2 regions of the Alcanivorax sediminis genome follow, and region 2 is predicted to be linked to the other one. Evidence: predicted binding sites of a transcription regulator. Region 2 holds the regulator's gene; the other holds the start of a gene.
The links. The regulator LexA, encoded in region 2, represses DNA repair genes until DNA is damaged. The targets are predictions, from matches to a motif close to TACTGTNTANNTANACAGTA.
Positions count from the first base shown of each region.

Region 1: the regulator LexA is predicted to act here: its motif matches at 5,251-5,270, upstream of uvrA (excinuclease ABC subunit UvrA).

Region 1 is NZ_WIRE01000003.1:55,864-64,833, reverse strand. Features, by position in the region: gene gspD (type II secretion system secretin GspD) at 1-407, opposite strand, end outside; gene GFN93_RS16220 (type II secretion system protein N) at 420-1,274, opposite strand; gene GFN93_RS16215 (type II secretion system protein N) at 1,407-2,138, opposite strand; gene ssb (single-stranded DNA-binding protein) at 2,148-2,669, opposite strand; gene GFN93_RS16205 (MFS transporter) at 2,763-4,130, opposite strand; gene GFN93_RS16200 (response regulator transcription factor) at 4,467-5,117, shown strand; gene uvrA (excinuclease ABC subunit UvrA) at 5,285-8,110, shown strand; gene GFN93_RS16190 (glycerophosphodiester phosphodiesterase family protein) at 8,360-8,970, shown strand, end outside.
Region 2 is NZ_WIRE01000001.1:3,132,957-3,141,926, forward strand. Features, by position in the region: gene topA (type I DNA topoisomerase) at 1-609, opposite strand, end outside; gene GFN93_RS14265 (universal stress protein) at 889-1,347, shown strand; gene GFN93_RS14270 (cyclic nucleotide-binding domain-containing protein) at 1,502-2,152, opposite strand; gene lexA (transcriptional repressor LexA) at 2,467-3,081, shown strand; gene GFN93_RS14280 (DUF1499 domain-containing protein) at 3,113-3,529, shown strand; gene GFN93_RS14285 (TatD family hydrolase) at 3,480-4,313, shown strand; gene GFN93_RS14290 (DUF6482 family protein) at 4,452-4,760, opposite strand; gene GFN93_RS14295 (glutaredoxin family protein) at 5,064-5,306, opposite strand; gene rlmKL (bifunctional 23S rRNA (guanine(2069)-N(7))-methyltransferase RlmK/23S rRNA (guanine(2445)-N(2))-methyltransferase RlmL) at 5,303-7,417, opposite strand; gene rmf (ribosome modulation factor) at 7,694-7,900, shown strand; gene GFN93_RS14310 (quinone-dependent dihydroorotate dehydrogenase) at 8,148-8,970, opposite strand, start outside.

The DNA.
Region 1 (8,970 bases), on a different contig from region 2:
CGGGTAACCAGCTCCTCACCGGTTCCCATACCCTTGCCCACCAGCGGCAGATTGCTTTGCTTGGCCGTCGTATTGGGCACAATCTTGATGATGTCACCGGCGGGTACAGCAGCGTAACCATGCACCTGGAGCACGGACAGGAACAATTCATAGACCTCATCCGCGGACAGTGCCTTGGTAGACACCACCGTCACATCCCGGGCCCGCACCCGCGGGTCGACCACGAAGTTCTTGCCGGTCATGTCCGCGATCTGGCTGATGAACGCCTGAATGTCCGCATTGCGAATATTCACCGTCCAGCTCTTGCCATCATCACTGGCCTCAACCTGGGCCTGGGCGGTCAAAACGACCACCGACAAACAGGCCGCCAACAGGGTTTTAAGCACGGATGCTCTGAAAATGGACATTGTTAACACCATCTAGGGCGGATAATTCACTGTAAATTGCTGGTCACCACGTTGAACCACGATACTGGCCTGCTGGGTCTGCTTGTAAGACTCCAACGCAGCAAGATCGCCTTCCTCGGTGCCCAGGCCGTGGCCGTTTACGGACAGAATGACATCGTCTGCCTGCAGGCCAACCTGACTCAACAACTGCTTGGGCGCGCGCTTGCCCAGTTTGTAACCCTGATCACTGCCTTGCGCCACTGGCCGCAGTGCCAGCTGGCTGATAATGGTCCTGCGCTGCTTGGCCATGTCATCGGGCCCACCTTCCTGGGCCGCCGGCAGTTCACTGGCACGGGAGACATTGGAAGGCGCCACCTCATTCACCCCGCCAAGGGCGGTTTCTGACCAGCGCAACGCCTCAAGCCGGCCGGCCCGACGCAGGATGACACGGTCAGGGTAGACCTCCTCCAGGCTGGCATTGCCGGGAATGCTGTCACCAATATGGTAAACCTCTCCTTCCTTACCCTTCTCCGCGATAATCGCGCTGGACAGTTCAGGAACAGGATTCTGGAACACCCCAAGCAACTCCAGTCGCAGACGGGTTTCAGGGGCCTCGGTGGGAGTATCATTCTTGGCGGAGGCGACGGCCTGGTATTCACCAAACAGCTGCCAGCTATCCACCTGATTCTGGGAAAGGGTATTTCCCTGGGAACTGCCTGAGACTTGCAGACGGGTACGATCGGATTCGGGAATGGGCTGGTTGGGGCCGTACATCAATAGCCAGACGGTTTCCGCCAACAGCCAGGCCAGCGCGACCACCAGCACCACAGCAATCACGCCACGGACCGGTTTGCCCCACTTCCCTATTTCTGCCAACTGCGACTTCACTGTCCCGCTCTTCCTTTATCGTTATTGGTGGGCGCGGTATAAACCTTGACCCGACTATCAACAAGATACCGGATCATAAAAGCAATTTGTTGCTCTGTCGTGTTACCAATAGCAGGCTTTTCTTTACCTGCTTCAGCCGCCGGCCAACGCAAACGGCTGTGACATCTGGAACACTACATCGTCAGCGTTGCCCCCCTGACTGACCCCCAACAGTTGAGGCCAGGCACGCAACACTGCCAACTGGAAACGTCCATCGGCCAGGCTGGCATTCATCAGGACTTGTCCATCCGGGTCGGTAACAATCAGGGTCGGCGCCGCGGCTTCCATGCTGACCTTGCCCTGTAACACTGGCACCGTGGCCGAGCCCCCCTTGCCCCAGGTCACGGTGCCGCCACTGTATTGCAGCGTGGCGCGGGCATCCTCAACCTGACCATCAGACACCGCCAATCCCATTATCGTGGCATCGACCCGACCATCCGCATTGCCCTGGGGGATGCGCTCGGCCACCATCGCCACCGGCAACGCCAGACGCAACTGCTCCACCGACCAGTTCTGCTGTCCGGTGCCGCCCAGCCAGCCCTTCACCCGTGCTTCCGGGCCTGAGGTGGTTCGGGCAGCAATGTTCAGCCCCGGTGTCAGCCCATGCCAGTCAAGCTGCCAGTCCAGCACGCCCTGGAGTTGCTGCCAGCGCCAGTTCACCTGGGCATTCCACCACGGGCCGCGGGGGGACTGCAGCACCAGAGGAGCGCCACCTGGACGCAATGCCGGGACACGCTCGATGAGCACTGCCGCCGGCATCAGGAACACCAGAAAAACCATCAGACTGGCAACAAACAACAGTGCCAGTATCCACTTTCGAGGCATCAGGCCGCCTTAGAACGGGATGTCGTCGTCAAAATCATCTGCAGGGCCGCTGAATCCGCCACCCTGATTCGGGCTGGACTGGGGCGCATTACCGCCGCCACCATAGTTGTCGTTGCCGTAGCCGCCCTGGTTGCCCTGGCCACCCTGGTTACCCTGGGGAGCAAAGCCACCGCCACCCTGGCCGCCGCCTTCACCACGACCGTCCAGCATCTGCATGTCGTTGGCGACAATCTCGGTGGTGTAACGATCCTGGCCATCCTGTCCCTGCCACTTGCGGGTACGGATGGAGCCTTCGATATACACCTTGGAACCTTTCTTCAGGTATTCACCGGCAATTTCGCCGAGCTTGTTGAAGAACACCACCCGGTGCCACTCCGTACGCTCTTGCATCTGGCCGCTCTGACGATCTTTCCAGGACTCACTGGTGGCCAGACGAACATTGGTGACCGCGCCACCACTGGGCATGAAACGTGTTTCCGGATCCGCACCCAGATTGCCAATCAGAATTACCTTGTTAACGCCGCGCGCCATCGTTTCTCTCCGTGACTCTCATGGTCAGTATTCAGGGGGAGCCGAGTCAGCCCCCCGGCTTCTGCAAAGAAGCAGGGCAAGTCCGCCATTGTGTCAGCTTTGCGCTGCGGCGGCGAGACCCTGCAACTGGTTCTCATCCAGAGAACCGGTATCAATCTTGAGCAGCACCATGGCCTGCTCTTCCACCACCACCACTTCTTCCACGCCGGGTAGCAGGCGCAACTGCCGACTGAGCGCAAGCCAGTCCTGACCTTGCTGCAACTGCAATACCCGGTTTTCCAGACGTGGCAATTCCTGCATCCCAGTCAACACCAGCAGCCAGATTATCGCCATGGCCATACAGCCAAAGAAAACGGCCTGCGGACCCAGCCACTGATAAAGCGCTCCGCCCAGCTGCCCACCCACAAAAACGCCCATGAACTGGGAGCTTGAATACACTCCCATGGCCGTACCACGGGTACCCGCCGGGGCCGCTCTCCCCACCAGCGAAGGCAGCAAGGCCTCCAGCAGATTAAAGGCGGCGAAGAACACCAACAGGGCAAGAACATAGTGCCAAAGGGCGGCGCCTGCCAGCGCCAGCAACAACTGGGAAACGGCCATCAAGACAATCGCCAGACGTTTCACCGGCACCGCGCCACGCCGCTCTGCACGAATCACCAACGGCACCATGGCAACGAACCCGGCTACCAACACCCCGAGGTAAAGCAGGCTATGACTCTGCAGACTCAGCCCAAGCCGTTCGGTGAGTAGCGCCGGCACCACCACAAAAGATGCCGTCATGATCACATGCAGGGTAAAGATGCCCACGTCGAATCGCAGCAGCGCCTTGTTTCCCAGCACGCGCCGAAACCGCTCTCCGGCCGGTAACAACTCCCCCTGCAACGCTTTGGGTGCAGGCACAATCATGGCGACCACCAGGGCCAGCGCCCCCAGCAGGGAGGTCGCCCAGAACAGGCCGGACAAGCCCAGCCAGGCCGCCAGCAAGGGGCCCAGAATCAATGCCAGAATAAAGGAGCCACCCACTGACATGCCGATCAGCGCCATGGCCCGGGTCCGGTTCTTTTCGCTGACCACATCACCGATCAGTGCCATGATCACACTGGCAATGGCGCCCGCCCCCTGCAAAGCACGCCCGGCGATCACGCCGTAAATGTGGTCGCTCATGGCAGCCACCACCCCACCAGCAACAAACAGCAACAAGCCGATCAGCAACAGTGGCCGCCGCCCAAAGCGGTCGGACAACATGCCGAACGGGATCTGCAAAATGGCCTGCATCAGGCCGTAGGCGCCAATGGCGGTACCGATCAGCAACGGCGACGCGCCATCCAGTTCCTGCCCGTACACCGCAAAAATCGGCAAGATCATGAACAGCCCGAACATCCGCAGGGCAAAGATGGTGGCCATGTACCCGGTGGTTTTCAGCTCGGTTCGCTGCAACGCCTTGGAAGATAATTCGGTCATTGAAACCTGGATGCTCCTAACCGTTCTGGCCCGAGGGCCGCTCGCCACTATATTAAAGGGCGGGCAGTGTAGCAGATTCCCGTTCAGCCGGGACATCGCTCTACCACACCATGCACCGCGCCATAGGGCCTATCCGGTCACAAACAGGGCAAGAAAATTGTCAAACTTCACGAAAAGCCTGAACCAGTAAATTGAACCCCCGTCAAAGCGGTGATAGATTCACATGCTGATAAGTTTTTTTTCTTAGGCTTACGCCTAGGGAGTCTTTCAATTTTGCCAGCGCGTCTCGCGAGCGTCAGACAAGCCCGAAACTCCCGAACAGTCATGGACAGGACAATGAATACCCAACAACAACGCCAACAGGTCTACGTAGTCGGCAGTCAGCAGCTGCAGAATGCGCTGCTCACCGAGTTCCTGGTCAAGGAGGAGGTTACAGCAAACCCCATCCCAACCGTCCTCGACATCACGGTGGAGACCCTGCGCACCAATGACCAGAACCTGTTTCTGGTGGACTATCACAGCGTGGACGTGAATGAAGTGATCGCCCACCTGCTGGAAGCCGACCAGGAAGTGGAAAATGACGTCCTGATCGCCGTGTTCAATGTGGATGACGAGGAGTCCCTGTCAAAACTGGCCGGCCTGCCCATGGTCAATGGCGGCTTCCAGTTTGATTGCCCCCAGGCGCTGCTCAGCAAGGGCATCAAGGCTATCTTTGATGGCGAGCTGTGGTTCCCGCGTTCGGTGCTGCAGACCTATCTGATGAAGAGCCGCACCTTTAACAAGACTTTCTCCCGCAGTGAGGTCAACCTCACCGACCGGGAAGTGGAAGTGCTCAAGGTCATGGCCACGGGCGCCAAGAACTCAGAAATTGCCAGCAGCCTCAACCTGAGCCCACACACCATCAAGACCCACATCTACAACATCTTCAAGAAGATCAATGCCTCTAATCGCCTTCAAGCGGTGAATTGGGCACAGGAAAACCTCTAGTAAACGCCTGACGTGCGACGCCGGATGCCTGACGCATTGAGCCTGATGGCGTCGTCATTTCCCGCCTCGAGCATCGGGCGCTTAGCTTCAGGCACTACATTCTTTTCCCCTTCACAGTAATTCGCCTATACTGCCCTGTTCATTTTGACAGTACTCAGGGGCAGTAGATGGATACCATTCTGGTTCGCGGGGCGCGCACCCATAATCTGAAAAACGTGGACCTGGACATCCCTCGCGACAAACTGGTGGTCATCACCGGACTGTCAGGTTCGGGGAAGTCCTCTCTGGCCTTCGATACCCTCTATGCTGAAGGGCAGCGCCGGTACGTAGAATCCCTTTCCACCTATGCCCGCCAGTTTCTGTCCATGATGGAAAAGCCCGATGTGGATCACATCGAAGGTCTCAGTCCGGCTATTTCCATTGAGCAAAAGTCCACCAGCCATAACCCCCGCTCCACCGTCGGCACGATTACCGAGATCTACGACTATCTCCGCCTGTTGTTTGCCCGTGTCGGCGAGCCCCGCTGCCCTGAACATGACGCCCCTCTCGCCGCCCAGACGATCAGTCAGATGGTCGACCAGGTTCTGGCCATGGAGGAAGGCAGCAAGCTGATGCTACTGGCCCCGGTGATTCGCGAGAAAAAGGGCGAGCACGTCCACCTTTTTGAAGAGCTGCGCGCCCAGGGGTTTATTCGCGTGCGGGTGGATGGCCGCATCTACGACATGGATGACACCCCGGATCTGGAAAAGAACAAAAAGCACACTATTGAAGTGGTGGTGGATCGCTTCAAGGTGCGTGGCGACCTGCAGAATCGTCTGGCGGAATCTTTTGAAACGGCCCTTAATCTTGCTGACGACATCGCCATCGTGGCTCCGATGGAGGGCGAGGAAGGCGAAGAAATCACCTTCTCCGCCAAGTTCGCCTGCTCCCACTGTGGCTATTCGATTCCAGAGTTGGAGCCGAGACTGTTTTCCTTCAACAATCCGGCCGGCGCCTGCCCAAGCTGTGACGGCCTGGGCATGAAGCAGTTCTTCGACGAAGACAAGGTGATCAACTCCGAGGAGCTGTCCCTCTCTGAGGGCGCCATTCGTGGCTGGGATCGTCGCAATGTTTATTACTTCCAGATGCTCAACTCCCTCTCGCAAAGCATCGGTTTTGACATGGATGTGCCCTTCCAGGAACTGGACAAGGCCACCCGAAAGAAGATCCTCCATGGCACCGGCAAGGAAAGCATCGAATTTCGGTACCTGAACGACCGCGGTGACATCATTAAACGCAACCATCCGTTCGAGGGCATTATCCCGAACATGGAGCGACGCTACCGGGAAACCGAATCGGATGCCGTTCGCGAGGACCTGCTCAACTACATGTCCACCTCCAGCTGCCCCAGCTGTAACGGCTCGCGCCTGCGTGAAGCCGCCCGGCATGTCTTTATCGAACAAACCACCCTGCCGGACGTGGTACGCCTGGCCGTGGGCAAGGCGCACCGCTACTTCAGCGAACTCAATCTGCCCGGCAGCAAGGGCGAGATCGCCGACAAGATTCTCAAGGAGATTCGCGACCGCCTGCAGTTCCTGGTAAACGTGGGGCTGGAATACCTGACGCTGGAGCGCAGCGCCGAAACCCTGTCCGGCGGCGAAGCCCAACGCATCAGGCTGGCCAGCCAGATCGGCGCAGGGCTGGTAGGCGTAATGTATGTGCTGGACGAGCCCTCCATTGGTCTTCACCAACGCGACAACGAACGCCTGCTCAACACCCTCACCCGTCTGCGCGATCTCGGCAACACGGTGCTGGTGGTGGAGCACGATGAAGATGCCATCCGGCTGGCTGACCACGTCATCGATATCGGACCCGGTGCAGGTGTGCACGGCGGCACGGTCGTCGCCCAGGGTAGCGCACAGGACGTGTCTGATAACCCGGCCTCTCTCACCGGGGACTACCTGTCCGGTCGCAAACAGATTGCCGTTCCGAAGAAACGTCGCCAGAACAAGGACGACAAATGGCTGACCCTGCTGGGCGCCACCGGCAACAATCTCAAAGGACATCCGCTCAACATCCCGGTCGGGCTCCTGACCTGCATTACCGGGGTCTCGGGTTCCGGCAAGTCCACCCTGATCAACAGCACTCTGTACCCGCTGGCGGCCACCAAACTTAACAAGGCCACCACCCTCACGGCAGCGACCCACGAAGCCATTGAAGGGCTCGAGCATTTTGACAAGGTGGTGGATATCGATCAGAGCCCCATCGGCCGCACCCCGCGCTCGAATCCGGCCACCTACACCGGCATCTTCACCCCGGTGCGAGAACTGTTCTCCGGCACCCAGGAAGCGCGCGCGCGCGGCTACAAACCCGGCCGTTTCAGCTTCAACGTCAAAGGCGGCCGCTGTGAAGCCTGCCAGGGTGACGGGGTCATCAAGGTAGAGATGCACTTCCTGCCGGACATCTATGTGCCCTGCGAAGTGTGTGAAGGGAAACGCTACAACCGCGAAACCCTGGAGATTCTCTACAAAGGGAAGAACATCTTCGAAGTGCTGGACCTGACTATCGAGGAAGGCCGCGAATTTTTCGATGCGGTACCCGCCCTGGCCCGTAAACTGCAAACCCTGATCGACGTAGGCCTCAGCTACATCAAACTCGGCCAGGCGGCGACCACCCTCTCCGGTGGTGAGGCCCAAAGGGTCAAGCTGGCCAAGGAATTGTCCCGCCGCGACACCGGCAACACGCTGTACATCCTTGACGAGCCAACCACCGGCCTGCACTTCCATGACATTCAGCTGCTACTGGATGTCCTGAACCGGCTGGCCGATCACGGCAACACCGTCGCCGTCATCGAGCACAATCTTGATGTCATCAAGACCGCTGACTGGATTGTGGATCTGGGGCCTGAAGGGGGTGACGGCGGCGGAGAAATCATTGCCGAAGGCACCCCGGAAGAGGTGGCCAAGGTGAAAGGCAGCCATACCGGCCGCTTCCTGAAACCCATGCTCAAGTAGCGCGCCACGCAACATGCAGGCATGTCAGCCGTGGATGCTATTCGAGGCTTCATTCCTGGCTGTTGGGTGCGACACCCTGGTTCGGCCAGGCTCGTTCCCAGTCGACCGCAGCGCGGAGGCGGTTTATCCCTCCCCGCTGTGAACGGGAGCACGAATCTTGCCTCTGTCATGCAGCCGCAGTCAGACCCCAATCCGGACGTCATAACTTCCGCTCAGACTCATCCTCAATCACAACACTGGAGGTTGATCATGAAACGGATCTGGGCCCTTAGAAGCTTCGCCGCCGCTGCCACTCTGGCAATGGTCACCGCTGCTTGCGCGTCACCATCGACCCACTCAAACGCTGCCGTAACGGCCAGCATCGAACTTGGCCCTCGCCCGTATTATCTGGTTGCGGATATGGACGATGGGCCGCTCAAGCGGGCGCTGGAAGAATGTGCCCGCAGCCCCCGCCCCATGAAGGTATCCGACTTCTCGATCGCCCACCGCGGAGCACCGCTGCAGTTTCCGGAACACACAGAGGAATCCTACCGCGCGGCTGCTCGTATGGGGGCTGGCATTCTCGAGTGTGACGTGGCTTTTACCAAGGATCAGGAGCTGGTCTGCCGACACTCACAGTGTGATCTTCACGCGACGACCAACATTCTGGAAACCGGGCTGGCCAGCCAATGCAGCACCCCGTTCAGTCCGTTTGATGGCACCAACACCGCCAGCGCCCGGTGCTGCACCAGTGACATTACCCTTGCGCAATTCAAGACCCTGAAAGGCAAGATGGATGGCACCAACCCCAGAGCAACGACAGTACAGGAGTACCTCCGGGGTACGGCAGCCTTTCGTACCGATCTCTACAGCAACAACGG
Region 2 (8,970 bases):
AGACAAGCCACGGGCAATCTTTTCCCACAGCAGCGGGGAAATCATGAAGCCCACCACCCGGTCAAGGAAACGGCGGGCCTGCTGGGCTTCGACACGGTGCAAATCCAGCTTGCCCGGTTCTTCGAATGCGGCCTGGATCGCCTTCTTGGTAATTTCGTTGAACACTACCCGGTCGAAACGGGTGTCATCACCACCGATCACTTCCCGCAGGTGCCAGGCAATGGCCTCCCCTTCGCGGTCCAAATCGGTTGCGAGATAGATGCGGTCAGCTTTTTCTGCGAGACGCTTGAGCTCATCAACCACCTTGTCCTTGCCTGGCAGGACCTCGTAATGCGCTTGCCAGCCTTTATCCGGATCCACGCCCATGCGATTGATCAGCTGGGCCTTGGCCTTCTTCTTTTTATAGGCTTCGCGCTCTTCCTTCGGCAAGGAGCGAGTGTAAGCGGCTTCCTTGGCGCGCTCCTGAGGGGTGCTTTTTTTGGAGCCACCACTGACCGGCAGATCACGCACATGGCCGACACTGGACTTCACAATGAAGTCGTCGCCCAGATAGCGGTTGATGGTCTTTGCCTTGGCAGGCGACTCCACAATGACTAGCGATTTTCCCATTCTCAGGTACTCAACATCCGATCTAAGGCTTGCGATGGGCGCTATTTAGACAGCGCCAGTATGGCCGGGTCAAGCAGGATCTACCCCGACGTTCCTTTTTTAGTACTAGACCAGAGAAGGCACCAAGAGCAAGTCAGGGCACAGATGGGGCGCTTTCGGCGCCTGCCATGAAGTCGCCGCACCCCGCATGAAACATGGCGTTGATCCCGATCAGAGAATCATGAGTCTGTTCTCTGGCAAGCCGTTAAAAGGACGCTATACTCGGGGGAAAAGCCGCTCATGGAGAAGATCGTGCCCACCCCCTATCGCAAGATTCTGGTCGCCATTGATGGTAGTGATGAGTCCGCACAGGTACTTTCGCGCGCCGCCGGTGTGCTTTCCGGCAACGAAGGCGAGCTTCACCTGATCCACGTGATTGAGCCGCTGGCGCTGGCCTACGGGGCTGACGTCCCCATGGATGTCACCGACCTGCAAACCGGCCTGATGGACCAGGCAAAGGCCATGGCAGCACGGTATGCTGCACAGTACGGAATCGCCGACGCCAACATCCATGTTGAACTGGGCTCCATCGAAAAGACCATTCTCGACATGGCTGACAAGCTCGGCGCTGACTTGATTGCCGTCGGCAGTCACACGCGCAGTGGCCTGGCGCTACTGCTGGGCTCCACCGCCCGCGGCCTGGTACCCGGCGCCCATTGTGATGTGCTGGCAGTGAAGGTCGATCAGAAAAGCAATTAATAGTTAACAGTGAATAGTGAACAGTTGCGCGAGCAACGGTTTCTGGTTTTAAAACGTATGAGGCCGCGTCCAACCCTTGGGCGCGGCCTCATTGCTTTCATCAAATCAAAAACCAGGATCGCGTCGCTGTTCACTATTCACTGTTAACTGTTCACTAGGTGAGTTGCAGCGCCCCCGTATTCCCCTGCCCTTCCTCGTTCCAGCGACACAGCAATTCAGCCAGCCCCTGGGCCTGTTCTCGCAGGGCATCCAGCTCTTCCTGGCTGCCTTTTTCACCATGGAATACCGGCAGCTTGCGCATGGACTGCACCAGTTCATGATCTGGATCTGCCATCCGTTTCACTTCCAGAGTCCAACGGATGTGGTGGACGATCATATGATAAAAGGCAAGGCGGGTAGACAGGGTGTAAGGGCTGTCATCTTCACTGAAATCATTGAAATCGAGGCTGGCAATCACCGCCTCGCGGGAATTTTCTGAAACGCGGATATCGGCACTGCGCGGCGTGCCGAGCAACATCGACAGCGTGCCAAACACTTCACCGGGAGAGACGTAATACAACGGCGGGTGGGAAGGAGAGTCTCCCAGTACTTCAAGCTGCCCCCGCAGCAGGAAGTAAAGAGTGGAATCCACATCACCTGCGCGAATCACATCATCGCCTGACCCGGCCAGCCATAGCCGGGTATTGCTTTCCAGCAGGTCAAACTGCTCGGCATCATCTCGAGAAATTTCATTAAAAAAGGGTACGCCGGACAGAAGCTGACGCACTCGTTGCTGGCCGTAATCATTATTATTGGCCTTTTCCATCTGTTACCCCACAAACGCTGATGGACTGAAAACCACAATGCTATTCGCCATCGCAGTGAAGAACAATGTCCCACAGAACCGAATTCACAGTTTCATCCGGGAATGGCACTTTTGGAGCTATCCGCCTCCCGAAACAGGCCGCAGGAACTGCGCCATTGACCTTATGGACAGGTGGACAAATAACACTGTTCATATTATCAGTATCCATGCTAGGATCGAAATCGATGAGCGACTGTGGTCAATGACTTACAGCCGACAACGGAAATAACGCACCCGTACAGGCGTCATTTCCCTGTGACCATACGGAGAAGGTTATGAGCAGCAAACTCACTGATCGTCAGCAGCAGGTACTGGATTGTATTCGCGAATGCATCGCAGATACCGGAATGGCGCCTACCCGGGCCGAAATCGCCGATATCATGGGCTTCCAGTCAAAGAATGCCGCCTCTGATCACCTCCGGGCGCTGGAGCGTAAAGGGTATATCCGCCTGCACAGTGACCGCTCTCGCGGTATCCAGCTGCTGGACAACGCCTATTGGTCAGAAGAAGAGCTGCCCATTGTCGGTAAAGTGGCCGCCGGTGTACCCATCGAAGCTATCGAGAACGTGGAGCGTACCGTTCCGGTCCCCCAGGGCCTGTTCAAACAACGCCCCACGTACCTGCTCAAGGTCCAGGGTGACAGTATGGTGGATGCCGGCATCTTCGATGGCGATCTGATCGCCGTGCGCAAGTCCAATGTGGCCCGTAGCGGTGAGATTGTTGTGGCCAGAATTGACGAAGAAGTCACGGTCAAGACGTTAAAACTGAACAAGTCCAGTGCTACCCTGCTTCCTGCGAATGAGGCTTACGAGCCCATCAAGGTGCCAGCCGACCAGCTGGTAATTGAAGGTATTTTTGTGGGGTTGATCCGTGATCCGAATTCTTACTAGCTTGTTCATTCTGGTTATGAGTAGCAGTGTCATGTCAGACGAAAACAATTTGCTCGCACCCTGCCCGAACTCACCCAACTGTGTATCCAGCCTGAGCGGCAGCAAGGATCACTGGGTGGCTCCGCTCGAGGTGTCAGATAACCGCGAGTCCAGTCTCCAGCGCGTGCAATCCGTGCTGGACTCCCTGCCACGGGTGGAATACGACGTGGTTGGGCAATCTCGTATCCAGGCCCGCTTCAAGAGCCTGGTGATGCGCTTTACTGATGATGTGACTTTCTATGTCCGGGAAAATGGCGTGGTGGAAGTACGTTCCGCGTCACGGATCGGTTACTGGGATTTAGGTGCCAACCGCCGTCGGGTAGAATCCCTGCGCGTGAAACTGGCCGAGATTCAAACCAATGACCGAAGCGCACAGCTCGACCCTCCTTCCGCCCGCCCAGTGGGCTGATATTGGCGTCAACCTGACAGACAAGCAGTTCCGCGATGACCGCGATGCGGTCATCGATCGGGCCAGGCTAGCCGGTGTCAGCTGGCAGCTGATTACTGGCACGCATATCGACGAATCCCGCGAAGCCATCGCCCTGGCCGAGCAGCATGACGACCTGTTCGCCACTGCAGGACTCCACCCCCACAGTGCCCGATTCTATTCCCGGGATCTGGAAAAAGAACTCGCCGATATGCTGCGCCATCCTGCCGTACGTGCTGCGGGGGAAATGGGGCTGGATTTCAATCGGGACTTCTCTCCCCGACCGGACCAGGAAACCGCCTTTGAAGCGCAGCTCGCTCTGGCAGTTGAAGCGGGGTTGCCCGTGTTCCTTCATGAGCGCGACGCCCATGAACGTTTCCAACCAATCCTGAAAACCTTTAGGGATGATTTGGTCGGGGCCGTGGTTCACTGCTTTACTGGTTCAAAAACAGCACTGTTCGACTATCTGGACCTGGATTGTCACATTGGCATTACTGGCTGGGTTTGCGATGAGCGACGGGGCAAGGACCTGGCGGATCTGGTCCACAATATCCCGGACAGCCGCCTGCTCATCGAAACCGATGCACCCTATTTATTGCCCAGAGATCTTCCTGAAGCACCACCTAAAAAACGCCGCAATGAGCCATCCTTGCTACCCTGGATTGGACAGCGAATCGCCCAGCTTCGAGGCCAGGAAATCGAGGCGGTGGCAGCCATGACAAGCAATAACGCCAAAGCCCTGTTCGCGGATCGAAAAGCTGGATGACACTATCCAGTACCCTGAGCCTCATCACCCCACACCGTGGCTCCTTGGCTGGGCATGGAGAGCCAGAGTGGTGTCAATCTAAAGTGGCCGGATAGGGAACAGGTAGAAGTCAGAACCGCTTTTTTGTGTCAGCCAGCATCAAGCCCGGTCACTGCGCCAGTTAAATGACACTTTCAGGGGCGGTATGACTTCCCCTTCCGGCTGCCCCACCATTTCCGCATGGGCGGAATGATGAAGCAGAGTCGCCTTGGGGGTGGAAACATGGCTGAGCAGGTTGTTGGCATGTTCAGGGCCATTGAAGCGCTGGATCTTGCCATTCTGATCCACCACCCAGAACCACTCGCCATTGAGGCAGACTCGCACTGTGCACACTGACAGGCAGGCAGAGGTGATCTCGATTTCCTCTACCTGTTGCTTGGCTAGTTTGTTTGCTGTGATCGTTTTCATGCTACAAGGATTACGCCAGGATCGTGAATCCAGCGTCATGAAAAGACAATCCCCCCGGACATTGTCCTAACCCACATGGACTGTGCTATTGCTGTCCCGAGGAAAAGCAGTTTTACCCCAGATGCCACAGAGCACCTATAGGGAAACCTTTCTATTGCTGCCTGAACCCTGTCTTCTGGAATCCGGGCTCCGTTTCCAGGCTGGTGGTGATCGCCATGCGAGCATAGGCTCCTACGGCTACCGTTTGTGCATTGCCAAGGGCGCGATCTTAATCACGATCAGAAGCAGTCTTTGCGTCATATTTCAGCCTGAAATGCCTACGGATTTTTGCAGAAACGCCTGCACATCCAGCAGGCCGAATGGCCAGGCCAGTTCGTGCCCATCACGGGCCAACACCGGAATGCGCTCACCATATTGCGCAATCAGCTCATCATCCTCGGCCACATCCACTGACAGCAGCTCCACATTGGGATTGACCATCATCAGCAGGTCCTTTGCCTGCTCACATAGATGGCAACCGAGTGTGGTGTAAAGTACAACGGTCATGACGCCTCCACATGACGGATAGCGTAAAGCACGTGAACCTTGTCATTACGGCGGAAATCTTCCGGGATACTCCAGCGGGTCAGATCCTCCACGTCGTACCATTTAGTGATGGACTCATCGAGTTTGAAGCGACGGAAATTACAGGAGAAGTAGAGAACCCCACCTGGCTCCAGGCGACGCATGATCTTGCGAATCAGGTCCCCATGATGTTCCTCCACCACAAAGTCACTACGTGACTTGTTATTGGAGAACGTGGGCGGATCGCAAAACACCAGGTCGAATTGCTCCTTGCATTCATCCAGCCAACGCATGGTGTCGCCACGCTCAAGGCTGTGCTGATCTGTCGAGAAACCATTCAAGGCCAGGTTACTGGCCGCCCACTCCAGGTACTTCTTGGACGCATCCACAGTCACAGTTCGCTTGGCACCGGCCACCGCCGCATGTACGGTGGCGGATCCTGTGTAGGCAAACAGGTTCAGGAAGCGCTTGCCAGAAGCCTCTTCGGCAATCCGGAGACGAATCGGGCGATGGTCGAGGAACAAACCGGTATCGAGATAATCCTGCAGGTTTACCAGTAGCTGAGCCGGCCCCTCGCGCACAGGCCGGTAGTGCCCCTGCCCGTCCAGCTTCTGGTACTGCTGTTTGCCCTTCTGCCGCTCACGGGTACGCAGATGCACCTGCTCGCGGTGCACGCCCAACGCAGCACGCACCGCCGTCACCGCCAGATCGCGGCGCTCTCGAGCCTTTTCCGGATCGATGGTCTTCGGCGCCTTGAACTCCTGCACCAGTACTTGATCACCATAGATATCCACCGCCACATTGAATTCCGGTAAATCCCGGTCATAGAGGCGGTAGCACTGGATATCTTCCCGCTCCAGCCAGCGGCGCAGATGTTTGCCGTTTTTCTTGAGTCGATTCACCAGTGGCATGGCCGCTTCAGGCACATCAAAGGCGGCGCTGTCTGCCACCTGAACGATCTGCGACGGTTGAAGCTGGCGGGGGCTGTAAAGCCGAATAAAATTATTGAAGGGGCCATTCTTGAGGCGCCACTGGCTGTCCAGTTGCATGCCGGAACGGTCCATCACCTGTGCATCCGCCCCCAACAATACAATCTGCCAGTGTGGCGCCAGACGGGCCATGATACGACCGAGGCCCAGATGCAACCAGCCGGCTTGCTCCTGCTCATCAAGCCGTTCGCCCCAGGGCGGATTGGTCACCATGACGCCATCCTCCGCGACATCCCTCGCCCGCAGTGCACCCAACTCGCGACGTTCAAAATGAATGGCGCTACGCACACCAGCGCGCTCAGCATTCTGCTGGGCCAGCTGAATAGCCTTGAGATCGGCATCAAAGCCTTTCAGCGACAGCGCCGGTACCGGGCGGTCCGCACTGGCAGCCGCTTCCTCCATGGCCGCCTCCCAAAGCTGGCGGCGGCAGCCACGCCACTGCTGGAAGCCGTAGTGACGGCGCATCAGACCCGGGGCGCGGCCGGCAGCCATCCAGGCCGCTTCGATCAACAGGGTGCCCGAGCCGCAGAACGGATCCAGCATCGCGGCTGGACGCTCGGCCTTGTGCCAGCCCGCCGCCCACAGCATGGCCGCAGCCAGGGTTTCACGCAGAGGGGCGCGGCCACCGGCAAGACGATAGCCGCGACGATGCAGGGGATCCCCCGCCAGATCCAGCCACAGGTGAGCCTCATTCTGATCCAGACGCGCGCGGATACAGCAACTGCCACGCAGGTCCCGTGAGATGGTGAATTGTGGCGGAAGCGCCTGAATAAAGCGTTTCGCACTAATACGGTTGTCACCACGCACGCCGGCGGCATGCTCCACATTCACATGGATGGGCGCGTCGTTTCCGACCAGGGCAAGCCAGTCCTGGCTCGCCGCCAGTTTTTCCGGTGCGATATCCGGTGTCACCCCCAGTGTGGCCAGCGGTAACAGTACCCGCTCCGCCAGACGGGACCACAGACATACCTTCAGGGCATCAGCGGTTCCACCGGAGAATTCGACATGCGCTCTGCCCGTCTCCGTTACCGATATGCCCAGTGTGGCCAGTTCGTCTGCCAGCAGTGGCGCCAAACCGGGCATGCTGGTGGCAACAAATTCCATTATGTGTTCCTCGTAAGTGACTGTTTTGTGCAATCACAGAAATTAAATTTTTAACGTTTTCAGCGCGTTACACAAACCGTCATCTGGCTGTCCTTTATACGTCATATGCTTAAAGGATTGCCTCGATATTGCTACTTGGTATTCGACACTACTCTACCCGTTTTCCATACTGATTTTGTCGACCCCGGAAGTGAAGTCCATAACACAACGGGCCTGTTCGCATTGCCCGGGGTTATTTCTTTTTTGTACCGATGTATGTGAAAGGGAAAAGCGTCTATGAAGCGACAAAAACGAAACAGAGACGACCGCGCCTACAACCGTGGCTACAACGCTGGCCTCGATGGAAAATCCCGTGAAGACTGCCCCTTTGGCACGCTCCAGGCCAGAACCAACTGGATGGGTGGATGGCGTGAGGGCCGTACCAACCTCGCTCAAGGCATGCTGGGTGTCGCCAGCATTCAGAACCTGAAAAATATCGGTTAATTTATTCCAAGTTCACCAATGCGCCGACGCGCTCGCGCGCCGACCCACAGGGCCCCACCAGGGCCCTTTTTAATGGGCGCTACAGTGCAACGAGCGCTTCGTTCAACGAGTTGAATCTCCTGCAGCGGCTTATCAGGCTCACCATCCACCGAACTCAACGATCCGAAAGTCTTTTCAGCTCTTCGAAAACCCGGGAAATTGTCCGGGTTTCCCTATCCAATCAGGTGTCGCTCGTAGCCTGTACTCCCTACTTCCAGGCACGCGCAATCTTGCTGATCAGGCCCGGCCCCTGATAGATCAGGCCGCTGTAGATCTGAACCAGGTCGGCGCCCAGCTTTTTCTTGGCCAGGGCATCTTCCGCGCTGCTGATTCCGCCCACCCCAATGATCGGGATACGCCCATTGAGAGCCTTGCTCATGGTATCCAGTGCCTGGTTGGCGATCGGTGTCAGCGGAGCCCCGCTCAGCCCACCCTGCTCATCCCCATGGGGCAAGTCTTTGACACCTTCACGGGACAAGGTGGTATTGCCGACGCAAACACCATCAATCCCATGCTTTACAAAGGCTTCTGCCATGGCCTGAAGCTCTGCTTCACTATTATCCGGGGCAATCTTGATCACCAGCGGCACTTTGCGACGGTGCTGCTCATCCAGTCGATCCTGAGCTTCACGCAGGGTTGCCAGCAGGGAATTGAGAGCATCGCCATGTTGCAGCTCGCGCAGGCCTGGGGTGTTCGGGGAAGAGACGTTCACCACCAGGTAGGTCGCGTAGGCATGTACCTTCTGCTGACAGATCAGGTAATCGTCTACTGCATTCTCAACCGGAGTGTCCTTGTTCTTGCCAATGTTGATGCCCAGCACGCCTTCATACTTGCTGTGCTTCACGGCATTGACCAGGTAATCCACGCCCAGATTATTGAAGCCCATGCGATTGATAATGGCATCGGCCTTCGGCAACCGGAACAAGCGGGGTTTTGGGTTCCCGGGCTGTGGGCGCGGGGTGATCGTTCCGATCTCGATAAAGCCGAAGCCCAGATCCGCCAGCCCATCGATACAATCACCGTTCTTGTCC